DNA from 2 places in the Effusibacillus pohliae DSM 22757 genome. Region 1 is predicted to be linked to the other one. Evidence: a T-box and tRNA genes for the amino acid it is inferred to sense, from the RefSeq annotation. Region 1 holds a T-box; the other holds one or more tRNA genes.
The links. A T-box is a leader RNA that pairs with one kind of tRNA and senses whether it is charged. The one in region 1 lies ahead of serS (serine--tRNA ligase), so its partner is inferred to be a tRNA-Ser.
Positions count from the first base shown of each region.

Region 2: it encodes a tRNA-Ser, which carries the amino acid that the T-box ahead of serS (serine--tRNA ligase) is inferred to sense. The anticodon was not compared.

Region 1 is NZ_AQXL01000114.1:7,410-16,197, forward strand. It holds tRNA gene C230_RS0107290 (tRNA-Arg) at 130-209, opposite strand; gene C230_RS21290 (helix-turn-helix domain-containing protein) at 282-665, opposite strand; gene C230_RS19755 (helix-turn-helix domain-containing protein) at 836-1,057, shown strand; gene C230_RS0107305 (hypothetical protein) at 1,063-1,305, shown strand; tRNA gene C230_RS0107310 (tRNA-Ser) at 1,360-1,453, opposite strand; gene C230_RS0107315 (hypothetical protein) at 1,519-1,782, opposite strand; gene serS (serine--tRNA ligase) at 2,356-3,630, opposite strand; T-box leader at 3,681-3,914, opposite strand; gene C230_RS0107330 (hypothetical protein) at 4,360-5,541, shown strand; gene C230_RS22445 (hypothetical protein) at 5,564-5,962, shown strand; gene C230_RS0107335 (glycoside hydrolase family 15 protein) at 6,053-7,126, opposite strand; gene pdxT (pyridoxal 5'-phosphate synthase glutaminase subunit PdxT) at 7,123-7,701, opposite strand; gene pdxS (pyridoxal 5'-phosphate synthase lyase subunit PdxS) at 7,717-8,598, opposite strand; gene C230_RS22450 (hypothetical protein) at 8,762-8,788, opposite strand, start outside.
Region 2 is NZ_AQXL01000110.1:2,247-11,034, forward strand. It holds gene C230_RS0106095 (anthranilate synthase component II) at 1-143, shown strand, start outside; gene C230_RS0106100 (anthranilate synthase component I family protein) at 140-1,588, shown strand; gene C230_RS19615 (L,D-transpeptidase) at 1,629-2,093, shown strand; gene C230_RS21255 (LCP family protein) at 2,210-3,610, shown strand; gene C230_RS0106115 (MurT ligase domain-containing protein) at 3,755-5,119, shown strand; gene C230_RS0106120 (type 1 glutamine amidotransferase) at 5,100-5,849, shown strand; tRNA gene C230_RS0106125 (tRNA-Ser) at 6,005-6,097, shown strand; tRNA gene C230_RS0106130 (tRNA-Met) at 6,108-6,184, shown strand; tRNA gene C230_RS0106135 (tRNA-Ser) at 6,218-6,312, shown strand; partial or broken gene C230_RS0106140 (CorA family divalent cation transporter) at 6,508-6,672, shown strand; gene C230_RS0106145 (BaiN/RdsA family NAD(P)/FAD-dependent oxidoreductase) at 6,687-7,964, shown strand; gene C230_RS0106150 (DUF1292 domain-containing protein) at 8,010-8,294, opposite strand; gene C230_RS0106155 (YlbF family regulator) at 8,414-8,788, opposite strand, start outside.

The sequences.
Region 1 (8,788 bases):
ACGGGCATTATTGAAGTTCGTCAGTCATACTTTTGATAGGGAAAAACCCGTCATTCGATCCGATCAAGACCAGAAAGAATGCGGGCTTCCGCAACCCCCACAGAAACCCGCATCCTGGCAAATAAACGCTGGTGCACCCGGAGGGATTCGAACCCCCCCCAAGACGCGGTTTAGGAAACCACCGCTCTATCCACCTGAGCTACGGGTGCATGCGTATAACTTATTATATGGATTTCGAGAGGTGGAATCAACCCGCAGAGTTTGCCTCTACCGGGCGCTGTTCACTGTCCCTGTTTCTTATCCAGCTGCATCATGATATTCCACGTGCGGAGAAAATTTTTGCGCTGCTCGGGAGACGCTTTCTTATAAGCCAGCCAAAATTTGTGGCTATCCGGGTCTTGCTGAAACAGTTCCGCGATTTCGCGGGCTTCTTTCAGCAAACGGATTTTGTAATATTCCTTCTCTTCTTTCAATATGTCCGAGCGACCGAGCAGATAATCAAGCGACACATGGTAATAGTCGGCCAACCGAACCAGCGTGTCGAGATCCGGTTCGTTACGGCCGGACTCATAGTGGGCGTATCGAGCTCGAGAAATGCCAAGTGCATCAGCCACTTCCTGTTGTGTCTTCGTACCGCGCAACATGGACAGACGTTTCGCGAGCATACTCCCACCTCCATTCTCATCTCTATTATAGTTACAAATTGTATCTCTTGAAAACAAAAAAAACAAAAATTATCTTCACTTAGGTTGACGATACAAAATGTAACATGTATCCTAAAGATATCCAGATACCTTTTGTATCAGAGGGGTGGGGTAGTGTGAGAAGGGAACGGTTGGCAAAAGAACGGACATCCCGCAACCTGACACAGGAGCAGGTGGCCATGCAGCTTGGCATTTCGACCATTTACCTCAGAAAATTGGAGGGAGGACAATCGAAACCAGGGCGGGAGACGATGTTGAAGCTGGAGCGTTTCTATGGAGTGCCTGCACGAGAATTGTTTCCTGACATTTTTTCTGAAATTTCGAGCCCTTCATCTTCCCAAAGAAAGAGGTGAGACATGTGGAACACGACTTCGTTGCCCGCTTGATCCGCAACACTCGGCTGAGCGAGAATGATGCAGAACATCTCCTTTCCCTCTCGATCAACGACATCATCCAGTATTTGATCGGCGTAAAAGGCGGATTTGTGTATCGCGCGTACCTGCTGGAACGCCTGCTGGAACTTGTGGACGGCCCGCGGGGAATTGCGGTTCCGGAATCGGTCTATTCCGAATTGCTGCAGCGCCAGTCAACACCACAATAGCAGACAAAATAAAATCCAGCCCTCGCGGCTGGTTTTTCATCCCTATGAAATGACTGGCGGAGTGAGAGGGATTCGAACCCTCGATACGGGTTATCCCCGTATACTCGCTTAGCAGGCGAGCGCCTTCGACCTACTCGGCCATCACTCCATCGTTTTCCGCACACCCGGCAGGATCCCATACTTCCTCATTGTACCGTGCGGATGGCCGAACGGTCAAGATTTCGAGTTGGTCAACTTTTTCATCTTATACCGACGGACCAGCGCGTACCACGTCACAAACAGCAAAAATGCCCATCCCAACACATAGAACACCATCGACAGAATCTGGGACACCGGATGCGGCGACAGGCTGATCATAAAGCCGACGAGAAACATGGCGAACGTGATGAACATCGACCGGCCGAACGCCGCCCGGTGCAAAGCGAAATACTGAACGATCACGCAGACGATGACCGCGAGCAACCCCGTAAAAAACATTATGGTACCGCTCCTTCTCTGACAATTCACATCCATTATACACGATTTCGTGCTGCAATTCGAGCAAAAGGAGACCCCTCGCATTTGTTTTTCCATCTCGACATTCTCTGTTTTACAGAAATCGCGCGCGAAAGCCCATGTTTTAATCGTGGAATGAAGCGCGTTGTGGTATAATCAGGTAAAGGCGGATGTACTTTGAAAACTGAACATAGGGGGTTGCGACAGGAAACGCTCTTTCGCGTAAAATGTTCAAGCACAATCCGCGAAGTCGTGGCCGAAATGCGAAAACCAAGCAGTTGGCTATCGGACTAAATCCAACAAAGAACCGTGGGACACACGGGGATCGCTTGGTGCCGCAAAGCAGAACTCCCGGTTTCGGGGGTGCTCTCAAGAATCCATCGGCTTCAGCCGTGTGGAGTGTCAAATGCGGATGTCCCAGGATGTCATGCAGATTTATCCTGTCGTGGAAACAGCAACGTGCATTGTTTGTGGGATAAAATCTAACGGGGTCCGTCCGCGGGACCCCCTTTTTCATATCGCAAAAATCAAGCAGGAACGAACCACTCGCCGTGGTCATCCAATCCGGGTCACACCACCCATGTAAGGCACAAGCGCTTCCGGAATCAACACGCTGCCGTCCGGCTGCTGGTAATTTTCCAGAATCGCCGCCACCGTTCTGCCGACGGCCAGCCCGGAACCGTTGATCGTGTGCACAAATTCCGGTTTTGCCTTCGGTTCGCGGCGGAACCGGATATTCGCCCGGCGCGCCTGGAAATCTTCAAAGTTCGAACAGCTCGAAATCTCCCTGTACTGATTGGCAGCCGGCAGCCACACTTCCAGATCGTACTTCTTGGCAGCGCCAAATCCCAGATCGGCCGTGCACATATCCATCACGCGGTACGGCAGGTTCAACCGCTGCAGGATCGTTTCCGCATCATTGACCAGCTTCATCCATTCCTCATACGACGTTTCCGGCAGCGTAAATTTCACCATCTCGACTTTGTTAAACTGATGCATCCGAATCAGGCCGCGCGTATCGCGTCCCGCTGACCCCGCCTCAGACCGGAAACAGGGTGAGTAAGCGACGTAGTAGCGGGGCAGATCGGCCGCCTGCAAAATTTCCTCCCGGTGCAGATTGGTCACCGGCACTTCCGCCGTCGGCACCAAGAAATAGTCGGTATCCACCAGCTTGAACGCATCCTCTTCAAATTTCGGCAGGTTGCCCGTTCCCGTCATGCTCGCCCGGTTGACGATAAACGGCGGGAGCACTTCCGTATAGCCATGCTCCTGCGTATGGATATCGAGCATAAAATTGATCAGCGCCCGTTCCAAGCGGGCACCGAGGCCTTTGTAGAACACAAACCGGGCGCCCGTCACTTTGGCAGCCGACTCAAAATCGAGAATGCCAAGCTCGGTTGCAATCTCCCAATGGGGCTTCGGTTCAAAATCAAACCGCGGGAGTTCGCCCCATTTTTTCACTTCCACGTTGTCGTCTTCCGATGCCCCGACCGGCACGCTTTCATGTGGGATATTGGGAATCGTCAGCAGCAGAAAATCGACTTTTTCCTCGACTTCCCGCAACTCGTCATCCAGCTGCTTGATCCGGTCTCCGACTTCCCTCATTTCAAGGATGAGCGACTCCGCGTCCTGGCCCGCTTTTTTCAGTTTCGCCACCTCTTGCGAGACGCTGTTTCGTTTCGCTTTCAGCGACTCTGTCTCCGCCAGCAGTTCCCGCCGGCGCGCGTCCAACTGCAGGAACTGGTCGACCGCTTCCGGCGACTCACCCCTTTTTCGCAGCGCTTCCCGAACCTTGTCCGGTTCGTTACGCAACAGACGTGCATCCAACATGATCGTCCACTCCTTTCGAAAAATAGAAAAAGCCCCCGCCGCCAGACTGTTTCTGGGACGAGAGCCAATCTCCCGTGGTGCCACCCAAGTTCGACCGCCTACTCAAGCAAGCGATCCTCGTGCCATCGATAACGGAATGACCCGGAGCCGCTTACTACGAATGGTTCCATTCGATTCACAGCCCGCTTGGAGAGGGATTCACAGAGTCTCCTGACCGGTTCGCAGCCACCACCGGCTCTCTGCACAAGAGAGGTTCTGGTACTCGTTCTCCGCATCGCTTTGGTAAACGTTTCGCTTTTGTCGCATAGTGTACCACATTGGCTCCGCTTCATTCAAGCTACTGTTGTTACCAGTGTTCAAGTTTTTCAGCTCTAACTGATTACGATTTCAAATTATTGCGGTTACCACCCAATTGCCGCAACGTATCGAAAAATATTTTCTTGGAAAACTGAAACTTTTTTCGATTTCAGTTCGTCTTTAATATTAGAACCGAGCAACTAGTTTATTTGCTTCAAAAAATTAGGAAAGGAGGCTAAAGTCTTAAAAAGGCAATAGTTCCAGAGTACAGAGTTGTGTCGCCATATTTCAGAATAGCGAGTATCATCGAAAGGAGAGTTTGAACATGATCAAAGAAAAAATGTTGATGAACGTAATGGTATCTATGCTGCTTTCTACCACCGATTTTGCTTATCTCGTCAAGGATAGAGGAACCATATGGTGATAAACGGAATGACCAGAATTTTCGTTCTATTAATTTCAATCACGGTGATAGGTATAATCGGTTGTCAAATGGGCGGAAAACAACCCTCTGATGCTTCCACTGTGAACCACAAAACGAATGAGAGTGAATCTGGAGCGGTCTCCACAGACATGAAAGATAACTTGCCAAGTGTAATTGAGAGACAAGAAGCCTGGAAAGATCAATCAATCCGTTCCTTTGATGCAGTACTCCCTAATCAAAAAGCATGGATTCCACTTGCACTTGGCTCGGATGGTACAATAGTAGGAGTAGTAACGCCGCAAGACAAAGATCTGTCAGGACAAGTAATCTTGTTTGATGTTAACAAACAGGCGTACAAGACAATTTACTCGTTCAGAGAGCCTGCTCAGCCAATCGGAGCCGACATCAATGATAATTGGATCGTATGGAGCGAGGCGCTTGACCAAAGTTTTACCAACTGGAAAATTCACGTATATGATCGGGTTAAAAATACAAAACGAGTGATATATGAATCAGCAAAAGATACGAATGGAATGGGATATCCCGGTCCATTGATTATGCCAAAACTTTATGAAAACTGGTTGGTTTTCAGTCCGGCTGTGGATCAGCCGAAAAATGGAATCCCCTCGATAGTTGTAAAGAAACTAGATCTGCGAACGGGCGAATCGTCTGATATCGCTTCACCCGGCGGACATCCGGTTATGACAAAGGATTTCATAGCCTGGATTGGAAAAGATTCGGAACAAGCGTCTGGTGCGGTTTATTGGAATAAAGGTGGACACATTGAGCAACTGACTCACAAACAGGAAGTTACGTATCTTGCCGCCGAAGGGAGTACGATTGCCTGGTCCGGTCATCGAACGGGGGAGGGCGGTTGGTCCGTCAACCTCATCGAAAATGGCGTTGAACGAAAGATCTTTTCTGCTAAACAGGGTAACTCTCTTGAGTTTCTAGGTTTAAGTCCTCGAATCCTAGCCTGGCAGTCACGTGAGGACGTACAGGTGTATGATCGGAAACTTAATAAGGTAGTTACCTTAGAAAAAAATGTGAATCCCAGTTCTGTGATTGCAAAAGATCAATTGTTACTGTGGTCAACACCGATTCCAAAAACGATGGAAGAAAGGGCTGCAGTCACGTCTCGAAAGGGGATTTTACCCCACACACTCCATTTAATACAGTTCAGTGATTAATTCAAAAAGCGCGTGAGTTAGGATGACGGAGGGGGAATCCCCTCCGGCAGCCCCATCGACAACACAAAAAAGTGGGGCGGTGGTATTGGCTTCCTCACAAAATTGGAAAGTGCTGATTGATTGCCAACTAAAAAACTCCCAATTCCACCAAACAGCCTACATCCAATATATCGGCAATCAACAATCAGTGGAAACCGTAACGCTTGCCATTTCTGATGGGACCGGTCAATCAAAATCTGTACTGAGTCCAAATGAAATCAGTCATTCATTTTTGAAGCAAGCTATTACCACAAGTTCTAGTGTAAGCGGCTGGGAACAAGCAAAAAAAGAACTGCAATCCATCAAAATCACAGTCAGTTGGGTAGCAAACGGGAAATCAAACGAGGAAACGCTGCAACCTGCAATTTATTTTCCCGAATAAAAATTGGACAAAAAATGATGTTCCGTGAAACTAAACCGACAAAACAAAACCCGAGTAGCAAACACTGACTCTGCTCGGGTTCCCTGCGGCTCAACCGGCCAGCTCCTGCAGCCGTTTCGCCAGAATGAGATACATCGCGTGCGACCAGAGCAGCGGTTTGGCCGGTTCTCCCCAACGGTCCACCCATTCCTGATATTTTTCGGGAAAAAACAGGCTTTCCTGCACCTGTTCCGGCAAGTTGCCCTGATCGTCCGCCTGCGCTTCCACCCACGCCAGCAGTTCCTTCGCCCGCTGCAGGTTGCCGGCTTCCGCGTAGTACCAGCCCAACCAAGCGGTCAACAGCACCCAGGCGCCGCCGCCGTAAAACGAATCTTCCGGATAGCGGTGCACGCCGCCGGTGACCAGCCGGTGTTCGATCTCTTCCACCGTCCTGACCATTATATGCCCGTTGGGCGGCACGACTTTGTAAGGTACGGACAACCACAATAGGTTGGCGTCGATGCTGGGATTTCCGAACGACTTGACGAACCGCCCGTTTTGTACGCCGTGTTCCTGCAGCGCTTCCCGGATGGCGCTCAGCGTCCTGGGAATCTGTACAACCGGCACATACCGGTAGATCGCCTGCAAACCGCCAAAAACCGCCGCCAGCGTACTTGGATGAACGCGGTCCCCGAACTCTTCCCAGCAGTCATGGTTTGGGACATGCCAAAAGGTCGTCAGGTAACGGATCGTCTCCTCGATACTGCGATGCACCTTCATCAAAAACGAGTCATCACCCGTCAGACGGATGTGTTCCGCCACCCCCCACAGGTAGGCGCCATACCCGTCCAGTTGAAAATTGCCCCATTCTTCCGTACCCTCGTCCCCATCCAATGTGAAGCGCGTATGCAGGAAATCGTCTTTCCCAATCGGCTCACCGTTCTGATGTTTCAGAAAAAGCTGGTTCAACTTCGCCAGGTGCTTGCGGATCGCCATGTCCACCCACTGAAAAAATCGGCCGGCCGCCGCATGCTCACCCGATTTGTCGAGCGCGTGGGCGATGAATGTGCCATCCCGCAGCCAACAATACCGGTAGACGGTAAATACCGTAGATGCAGGAAAGGCTCCGTTCGGAGCCTGTGTTTGCAAAAGCAGCTGGACGCTGTGTTGATAGAGTTTGTTCAAGCGGATTCACGCACCATATCGAGAAAATACTTGTGAAACCGTACATCGTTCGTCAATTCCGGATGAAAAGCGGCCGCCAGCAAATGGCCCTGTCTGGCCGCCACAATCCGATCCTGGTAGGTGGCTAGCACCTCGACGCCATCACCCGTTTCCATGATATGCGGCGCCCGGATAAAGACGGCCCGGTACAGCTCCCCTTCGATCCCTTTCACCTCTAGATCGGTCTCGAAACTTTCCCGCTGCCGGCCGAACGAATTGCGGTTGACCAGAATGTCCATCACGCCCAAATGAGCCCAATCCTGGCCATGAATCCGGTTCGCCAAGAGAATCAGCCCGGCGCAGGTGCCAAACATCGGAGTTCCCGCCTGCGCCATCTGCCGAATCGGTTCCATCAGCCCATACTGGTTCATCAATTTTCCGATCGTCGTGCTTTCCCCGCCGGGCAGCACCAACCCGTCCAGCCCTTCCAATTCTTCCTTCCGCTTGACGGGAACCACCTGATCGGCACCGGCCTGTTGCAAACTGTTGATATGTTCCGTAACTGCGCCTTGCAGGGCCAACACACCGATTTTCATAAGCCGGTCGGCCTCCTACCAGCCGCGTTCTGCCATCCGCTCGTTCTCGGCGAGGGTCGACAGCTCGATGCCTCTCATCGCGACACCCAGGTTTTTGGACAGTTCGGCGATCAGTCCATAGTCTTGATAATGCGTGGTCGCCTGCACGATCGCTTTTGCGTATTTTTCGGGATTTTCCGATTTGAAGATACCAGAGCCGACAAACACGCCGTCCGCACCCAGGTGCATCATCAATGCGGCGTCCGCCGGAGTAGCCACACCGCCAGCAGCAAAATTGACGACCGGCAGCCGGCCCAGCTTTTTCACTTCCAGCAGCAGCTCATACGGCGCGCCCAGGCTTTTCGCTTCGAACACGAGCTCGTCTTCCGACATGTTCTGTACCTTGCGGATCTGCGCCTGCACGGTGCGCATGTGCTTGACCGCTTCCACGATGTTGCCGGTACCCGGCTCGCCTTTCGTACGGATCATCGAAGCGCCTTCCGCGATGCGCCGCAGCGCTTCCCCCAAATCGCGGGCGCCGCACACGAACGGAACGGTGAATTCTTTTTTGTTGATATGGAACTTGTCGTCAGCCGGCGTCAGCACTTCCGACTCGTCGATGTAATCGACCCCGAGCGCTTCCAGCACTTTCGCCTCAACAAAATGCCCGATCCGCGCTTTTGCCATCACCGGTATCGAAACCGCGTTCATCACTTCTTCTATGATCGTCGGGTCAGCCATGCGGGCAACCCCGCCTGCCGCGCGAATATCCGCAGGCACGCGCTCCAGCGCCATCACGGCAACCGCGCCCGCCTCTTCAGCGATCTTCGCCTGTTCGGCGTTGACCACGTCCATGATCACGCCGCCCTTTTGCATCTCCGCCATCCCGCGTTTGACTCGAGAAGTCCCTACTTCCATCGTGACCCCACTCCTCTGCAGCTCTAAGATTACATCTTTCTTATTTTAACGCACCCTGTGGTGAAGAACAACCTTTCATTTAATACCGCAAAAAGTACTGCAAAAAGTACCGCAAAAAACGGCAAAATCCCAAGGAGTTGCAGAACTCCTCGGGATTGCTTGCCTATTCCCGCTTTTGCCCCGGTTGATC
Region 2 (8,788 bases), on a different contig from region 1:
CAGACGATGGAGAAATCATGGCGCTTCAGCATCGCGAGTACGCGATCACGGGCGTCCAGTTTCACCCGGAAAGCATCATGACCGAACACGGCAAAACGATCATCCGCAACTTTCTGGAGCAGCGGGAGAGGGTGCTCGCATGAAGACGGTCGCCAGCAAGATTCGGGTTCACTCGCAGGAGCGGGTATATCCGCGAACCGTTGACGCATTTGAGGTATTTCGCAAGCTGCACGCAAAATATGGTGCGACGTCCGCGTTTTTGCTGGATTCCGTAAGCGATCCGAAAAGCCGCTATTGTTCGTCCCTGATTGGCTTGTTTCCATTGGTGGCCTGCCGCTTCAAGGGACGGACTCTGTTGGTCGAAGGCGATCCGGCACTGATCCCGACGATCGCTGAAAACTTGCGCGGCAACGGGCATGCGCTGCCGAAATTTTCCGGTCCGCTGCCGCCGGTGTTGGATACCATCCGAAACAGTTTCGAACTGGTCGGCAAACCGGCACTGCAGCCGTATTCGTTTGGTTTCATCGGCTTTTTCTCATACGACGCGATCCGTTACTTTGAAGCGATCCCCAATACGGCGCTGGACGACCGCGGCTTGGACGACGTGCTGCTGCAGATTCATCAGGTAATCCTGCATTTTGAGCAGGATCGGATTCGGGTGGTCATCAACCGGGTGGCAGGTGTGGAGACGCCCGATTTTTCCGCGATCGAATCGTTGCTGACGGCCGACGGGGCGCCGCCGTTTGCAGGGTTTGACCCGTCGCGGCTGGTCGTGGAAGAAGATGTGCAGAAAGAGGAATATCTCGAACGCGTAAAACGGGCGAAGGAGTACATCCGCGAGGGAGACATTTTTCAGGTGGTGCTTTCCAAGCGGGACCGCGTGATCGGGCGGATTGACCCGCTGTTGGTGTACCAGCGGTTAAAGGATGTCAACCCGTCGCCTTATATGTTCTTTGTCGATTATGGCAGGTATCGGGTCTTCGGGGCGAGCCCGGAAATGCAGATCCGGTTGGAAAATGGGCTCGCGCAGATGCGCCCGATTGCCGGCACGACCAAGGGAAAAGGCAGGACGGAGGAAGAAAACCGGGCGCTGATCGAGAATCTGCTGGCGGATGAGAAGGAGAAAGCGGAACATCTGATGCTGGTCGATCTGTGTCGGAACGATCTGGGTCGGGTGTGCAAGCCGGGAACGGTGCGGGTGAAAGATTTTATGGCGGTGGAGGAGTACTCGCATGTGTTCCATATCGTGTCCACGGTCGAAGGAGAGGTCGAGCCGGACGTGTCGCCGTTTGACGTATTCTTGTCGACGTTTCCGGCCGGAACGTTGAGCGGGGCGCCGAAAGTGCGGGCGATGGAAATCATCGATGAGCTGGAGACGCTGTCGCGAGGGATCTACGGGGGAGTCATCGGCTTCTTCGATTTTCTCGGGAATATGAACACGGCGATTGTGATTCGGACGGTAATCAACCAGGACGGGGTTTCCTATTTGCAGGCGGGAGCCGGCATCGTCGCCGATTCGGTGCCGGAAAACGAATGGAACGAATGCGATCACAAGCTGCGGGCGTTGAAAACGGCACTGTTTTCATAGAATGGCAGCGAACGGAATGAGAGAAGCTACAGCGTAGGAGGTGGTTCTTCTGAAGCTGCGAGCTTCTCTTTTTTCTGCCGCGTTGGCCGGTTGTTTGACAGGCGTATTCCCAACCCCTTCTTATATCATGGTCGACAAGTCGAACAATACCCTTACGTTTTATTCGTACAATATCCCCGTCCGTACGTTTTCCGTGGCCACCGGCCGCAGCGAGGAGGACACTCCGGTCGGCACGTTTCCGGTCGTCATGCTGGTGAAAAATCCCTGGTACCTGAAACAGAACATTCCGGGCGGCGACCCGAACAATCCGCTCGGCTCCCGCTGGATCGGGCTGGAAGTGCCGGGGACGGACGGTTCCCAATATGGCATCCACGGCACCAACCAACCGGACTCGATCGGCGCTCACCAATCGGCCGGCTGTATCCGCATGCGAAATGAGGACGTCAACTGGTTATACGAGTACGTGCGAGTGGGCACGTGGGTGAGCATCGTTCCCAAGTCCTGAAAATTGTCATCTTCTTGTGATATAAAAGTATGATATAATGAGGATTGTCTTAAAAACGGAGTCGGATTTTGGCGATTGATTGAGTGTCGATTTTGGTAGAGTAAGGGGAATTGTTGATGGAACGGATCGCTCGCTTTAAAAAGAAACGGCCTTTTTACCGGCGGAAAGGGTTTCTATATAGTTTGTGTTTCCTGCTCTTGATGGTAATTGGCGGAGCCGGTTATTATGCATATTCTGTTTACAGCTTTACGCAAAAAATTTCCAAACCGACGAATCCTGACGAACCGATTGCAATGGAAGAGTGGACCGGTACGGAACGGGTGAATATTGCGCTGCTCGGTGTCGACTCGCGGCCGGGGGACGGTCCGCCGCGGAGCGATTCGATCATGGTGCTGAGCATCGACCCGCAGACCAAACAGGCCGCTTTGTTTTCTGTGTTGCGGGATACGTATTATAAGATTCCCGGTCACGGATTCCGTAAGATCAATGAGGCGTTTGCGCTAGGCGGGCCGCGATTGACTGTGGACACGGTTTCCAAATTTATGCAACTGCCGATCCATTACTATGTGAAGACAGATTTTAACGGGTTCGCCAATATAGTCGACGTGCTCGGCGGCATCGACATGTATGTGGAAAAGGACATGGATTGGCAGGATGACGGCACCTATGATATTCACCTGAAAAAAGGCTACCAGCATCTGGATGGAAAACATGCCCTGATGTACGTGCGTTTTCGCCATGATGCGATGTCCGACTTCACCCGAACGGAACGGCAGCGAAAGTTTCTGGCGACATTGGCGTCCGAGTTGAAGTCGACCAGTTCGTTGATTAAATTGCCGGATATTTTGAAAGCGATCCAGAACGATGTGGAGACCAACATGTCATTCAGCGACATGGTAAAACTGGCCAAATTGGCTTACAACCTGGATCTCAGCCAGCTGCAATCGGTGCAGCTGCCGCCGTTCCAGGATTCCACCGGATCGAAACCGGCGCTGGTCGACGCCGTCCGGAACGGGGCTGCCGTGGTGATTCCCGATTTGTACGAAACGAGACTGCTGGTTCACAAGACGCTGAATGACGGCCAAACTGTGGTCAGAACCTATGACGATCAGGCGCCGATGGTGGCGGAGGATGCCCCGCCGAAGAATACAATGTCGGCGACTCCTCCGGCGCCCAAACTGCCAACTCCGCCCGCCAACACGGGAGGAACCGGCAGCAAATCGGGCACTGGCTCGAATGGTACCGGTGGCACCAACTCCGGGGGAAGCACAGGCGGTACCGGTACCGGCGGTGGCTCCGGCACTTCAACCGGCGGGACGAAGCCGGGCGGAACCGGCGGAAGTGGCACTGGTACGGGCAATACAAACGGCGGCAGTCCGGCAGGGGGAGGGGCCGGTTCAGGTAACGGCGGGCCCACAGGTGGCGGCTCGCCCGGGGGAAGCGGAGGCGGAACAGGTACGCAAACCGTCCCCACGCCTCAGCCGCCAACTCCTCCATCATCTCCTTCCACTTCCTGAATGAGACGGGATGAATCAGACGCAGACGGGATCGTGCGGGTGGCTGATAGAGGGTCTCCAGATCGGAGACTCTTTTTCATTGCGGGATTGCGTTGTACAAGCTATCATTGATCTAGACACCATAGGATTCAAGGGGGCTTTTGCTTGAAAGCTTTAAGAATATGGCTGGCAATCGTGGCAGCAAAGGCGACTAAGCGGCTGTTGGCGGTCTTGGGCCGGAAAGGAACCACTCTGCCGGGAGCGGTCGCGCTTCGCATCTGTCCGGACTTGTTGCACTATTACGGCCGCAAACTGGAAGACCGGGTCGTGTTAGTGACCGGCACCAACGGGAAGACGACGACGAGCAATCTGCTTGCCCATTTTTTGCGGAAAGACGGGCGCGATGTGATTTCCAATTCGCTCGGCGCCAATTTGATTCAGGGGATTGCGGCCGCTCTGGTCGAAGGGGTGTCCGGGTCAAGTCGAAGCCAGTCGGCTGTGCTGGAGGTCGATGAGGCGACGATCGGCAAATTGATTGAACCGCTGCAGCCGACCGCGGTTGTGGTGACCAATTTTTTCCGGGACCAGATGGACCGATATGGGGAACTGGATACGGTCGTCGGGATGGTGGGACGCGCTCTGGAGCGTTCTCCGGCGAATACGACGCTGGTGTTAAATGCGGACGACCCGCTGGTTTCTTCGATCGCTCCACCGGGAAAAAAGACGGTCTATTACGGAATCGAGTCGAGCGCGATTCAGACGGACGAGCAGGGGGAAGTGCGCGACGGCAAGTTCTGCCGCCGTTGCGGGTCAAGCCTTCGATATAGTTTGTATCACTACGGGCAGCTCGGCTTTTATGAATGTCCGGGATGCGGGTTCAAGCGGCAGACGCCGGATCAGGCAGCGCACGACGTGCGAATGCATGAAGGGGGGATCCTGTTTGAACTGGACGGAGAGACCGGTTTTTTGAATGCGCCCGCCTTTTACAATGTCTATAACGTGCTGGCGGCGATTTCGGCTGCGAAAGTGTTGGGCGTTCCATCGCAGGTGATCGGACGTGAGATGAAGAACCTGAACATCGGGCTCGGCCGTATGGAGCGCATCCTGGTGAATGGCTGGCAAGATGCGATGCTGGCATTGGTGAAAAATCCGACCGGCTGCAACCAGGTCCTGAAAGTGATCGGCCAGATGAATCAGCCGATTGATCTGGTTTTCATCCTCAATGACCGGTACGCGGACGGCACCGACGTGTCGTGGATCTGGGACACGCATCTGGAACGGCTGCGGGAGCAACCGGGTCTGCGCCGGATCGTGGCGGCGGGGACAAGGGCGCATGATATCGCCGTTCGTTTGAAGTACGCCGGTTTGGGGGATATCACGACGATTGGGGAAGGGGATGTGGCGGCGGTCGAAGCTGCGCTTGGCGAGTTGCCGGCAGGTCACACACTGTTTATTTTGTCTACGTATACATCCCTGTATGCAGTACGGGATCACTTGTTGGAGAAAGGTCGTGTGGCAGTTGAAGCTTAAGATCGGCTATCTGTATCCGGATTTGCTCGAGGTGTACAGTGACCGGGGGAATGTCACGGTCTTGCAGAAAAGGGCGGAATGGCGGGGCATCGACGTGCAGGTGGACCACATCACGATCGGCGACAACCCTGATCTGTCAGACTATGACTTGCTGTTCGCGGGCGGCGGTGAAGACCGGGAGCAGTTGCTGGTGGCGGAAGATCTGTTGAAAAAACGGGACTCGCTGTTCAAGGCGGTCGATTCTGGCACAGTGGTGCTGGCGATCTGCGGCAGCTACCAACTGCTCGGCCATTATTTTGAAACGATTGGCGGCAATCGGATTGAAGGGATTGGCCTGCTCGATCTCTACACGATCGGCGGCCGACGGCGGCTCGTTGGCAATGCGGTCGGCAAGCTGACGATTTTTGATGAGGAGTGCACGGTTGTCGGATATGAAAATCATTCGGGCAGGACGTATCTTGGCCCGGAAATGGCGCCGCTGGCGGCGGTGGTTAGCGGGTTCGGCAATAACGGGGAAGACGGATTGGAGGGCGTCGTGGAGGGCACTGTGTTCGGCACTTATTTGCATGGGCCGATTTTGTCGAAGAATCCGCGGCTGGCCGATCATTTGCTGCAGTTGGCGCTGCGACGGAGGACGGACAATCCGTACTTGCCGCCGCTCGACGATGATTGGGAATTGGCGGCACATGAGCGCGTCGTCCGGCAATATGCCCAGATTGGACGCAGGTAGCAGGACGTAACAGGTTGCTTTACGCCATTTTGTTCGAAAATCGGATCGGCGCCCGATTGAAATTCCGGCCAGGCCGTGGTACCATATCATTTGTCGCCGCGAACAGGCAACGCGAACAGGCAATGTGTTTTGCCTTGGCGGCAAGTGATGTTCGCGGAGAGATGTCCGAGTTGGTCGAAGGAGCACGATTGGAAATCGTGTAGGCGGTTCACCCCGCCTCGTGGGTTCGAATCCCACTCTCTCCGCCAGACAACCATTGGCTCGATAGCTCAGTTGGTGAGAGCGACGGATTCATAACCCGTAGGTCGGGGGTTCAATTCCCTCTCGAGCCACCATTTTCAGCCCATTCAAATCAAACAAAGCCAAGTGGAGTGATGGCCGAGTAGGTCGAAGGCGCTCGCCTGCTAAGCGAGTATACGGGAATAAACCCGTATCGAGGGTTCGAATCCCTCTCACTCCGCCAGTTAAGCTTGCTTTCGGGCAAAGGATCCGAAGGGGCTGCCTTGAGTGGGCAGCCCCTTCGCGGTTTACCCAATCAGGTGGAAAATCAACATTCCCAGGAGATTCAAGACCACCCGCATGCTCGCTCCTGTCAGGACACGTCTTAGGAGGAACGCGGATGATTCGTACCATGCTGGTTCTTAAAGATGGGGAAATCACGACGATTTTTATGCTGCTGACCTTTATTGTCGGCGTGTACGGCATGAATTTCGACAATATGCCGGAACTGCACTGGAAATACGGATACTATGCGGTGCTCGGGCTGATGGCCGCGATCGCGCTCGGCATGGTGCTCTGGTTCAAACGAAAAGGCTGGTTTTAAGGGAGTATGGGCAGATGAACTATGATGTGATCGTCGTCGGCGGCGGACCGTCCGGCCTGATGGCATGCGTTTCCGCCGGAATGCAAGGAGCGAAAGTGCTGCTCGTCGACAAGGGGGACAGGCTTGGCCGGAAGCTGGCGATTTCGGGCGGCGGCCGCTGCAATGTGACGAATAATCGGGACATCGACGAGATTGTCAAAAATATACCGGGAAACGGGCGGTTCCTGTACAGTGCGTTTTCCATTTTTAACAACCGCGACATCATCCGATTTTTTGAGGAATTGGGGATTCGGCTGAAGGAGGAAGACAGGGGCAGAATGTTTCCGGTCTCGAATCGGTCGAAAGATGTGGTCGAAGCCCTGATCCGAAAAGTGAAAGAAGTGGGCACGGAGATCCGCGTGCATGCCCCCGTCGAGCGGGTACTCTATCAGGATGGACAGGTAGTCGGGGTCCGCTTGCGTTCAGGCGAAGAAATCGACGCCTGCAACGTGATTGTGGCGGTGGGCGGGAAGTCGGTGCCGCATACAGGTTCGACCGGTGACGGATACGCGTGGGCTGAAGAAGCGGGTCATACGATCACGGAACTGTTCCCGACGGAAGTGCCGATCACGCTGAACGAAGATTTTATCCGGGAACGGCGGTTGCAGGGATTGTCCCTGCGCAACATTCATCTGGCGGTGTACAACGCAAAGGGCAAAAAAATGGTCGAACACGAAGGCGATATGATCTTTACCCATTTTGGCATTTCCGGGCCGGCGGCACTCCGCTGCAGCCAGTTTGTGGTGAAAGCGCTGAAACAGTCGAACGGGCAGGACATCCGGATGACGATCGACCTGTTTCCGGAAAAAACAGAGGACCAGATTTTTCACGAGACGTATGAACTGGCGAAGCGGGAACCGCGGAAAGCGGTAAAAAATGTGCTGAAAGGCTATTTGCAGGAGCGGATGATTCCGCTTGTGCTGGAGCGGGCAGGGCTGCGGGACGACATTACGTTCGCCAACCTGCCAAAAGCACCGTGGGCCAAAATGGCCCATTTGCTCAAAGCGTTTCCCCTCAGAGCGAACGGCACGCTGACGATCGAGGAAGCGTTTGTCACCGGCGGCGGCGTCAATCTGAAGGAAATCGATCCGAAGACGATGCAATCGAAGCTGATGCAGGGCTTGTTTTTCTGCGGGGAGATCCTGGATATTCACGGGTATACGGGAGGGTACAACATCACGGCTGCGTTCAGCACGGGTTACACCGCCGGAAAAAGCGCCGCGGAGCGGGCCTTGCGGCTGAGTGGGCAATAACGAACGGCCGCGCTTTTCACGCCGCGGCCGCCCGCTTGTGGACCGTTATTCTGTTGCGAAGCTTTCGTACGCCTGCACCACACGGTTCCACTCTTCGTCATCTTCAATATCAATCAAGTATTCTTCTCCGTTTTCATCCGCTTCGATCCGCAAGATGACCGCTTCCGCCGCTTCCTGGTCGCGCGGCACCAGGATCGCGTAATTTTTGTCAGACACTTCCATCACGTCAATAATCACGAACTCGTGATCGTTCCCTTCATCGTCGGTCAACACGACAACATCGTGCTCGTGGTCGCAGTCAGGACCATGCACGTGGTTATGTTCGGTCATTGTGGCAACCCTCTTCTCTGTTTCAGAATCAATGCTTCGATTCATGATACCATGGTAAAACTTGCCCCGTCAAATAAAAAAAGGAGAACGAACCGTTCTCCCGATTTGCGTCCCTATTGTCAGCCGCTGCCGCAACCGCCTGCGGATGGCCGCGGATACGGCACGCCGTTCACCTTGCCGGTGATGCAGTTGGCCAGCAATGTGGTGACCGATTGCAGCAGTTCGTCCACCTTGCTGCATGCTTGCTTAAACGCCGTTACCTCAGGAAACTGATCGAGCTGTTCGATCAGAGCGTTGATCGAATGTTCCAGCTCCTGCAGGTGAGGCCCCTGACTGTACCCCTGCAACTTTTCGTGCTCTGCCTGCATGTCCCGCAATTTTCGCAAGAGCGGTTTGATCTGCGGGTGGGCTTCCATCTTCTCTTTTGCCTGTTTATATACTTCCACTTCGGGGGAATCGGCGATCAAACAGCCCAGTTCATAGGCTTGTCCCCA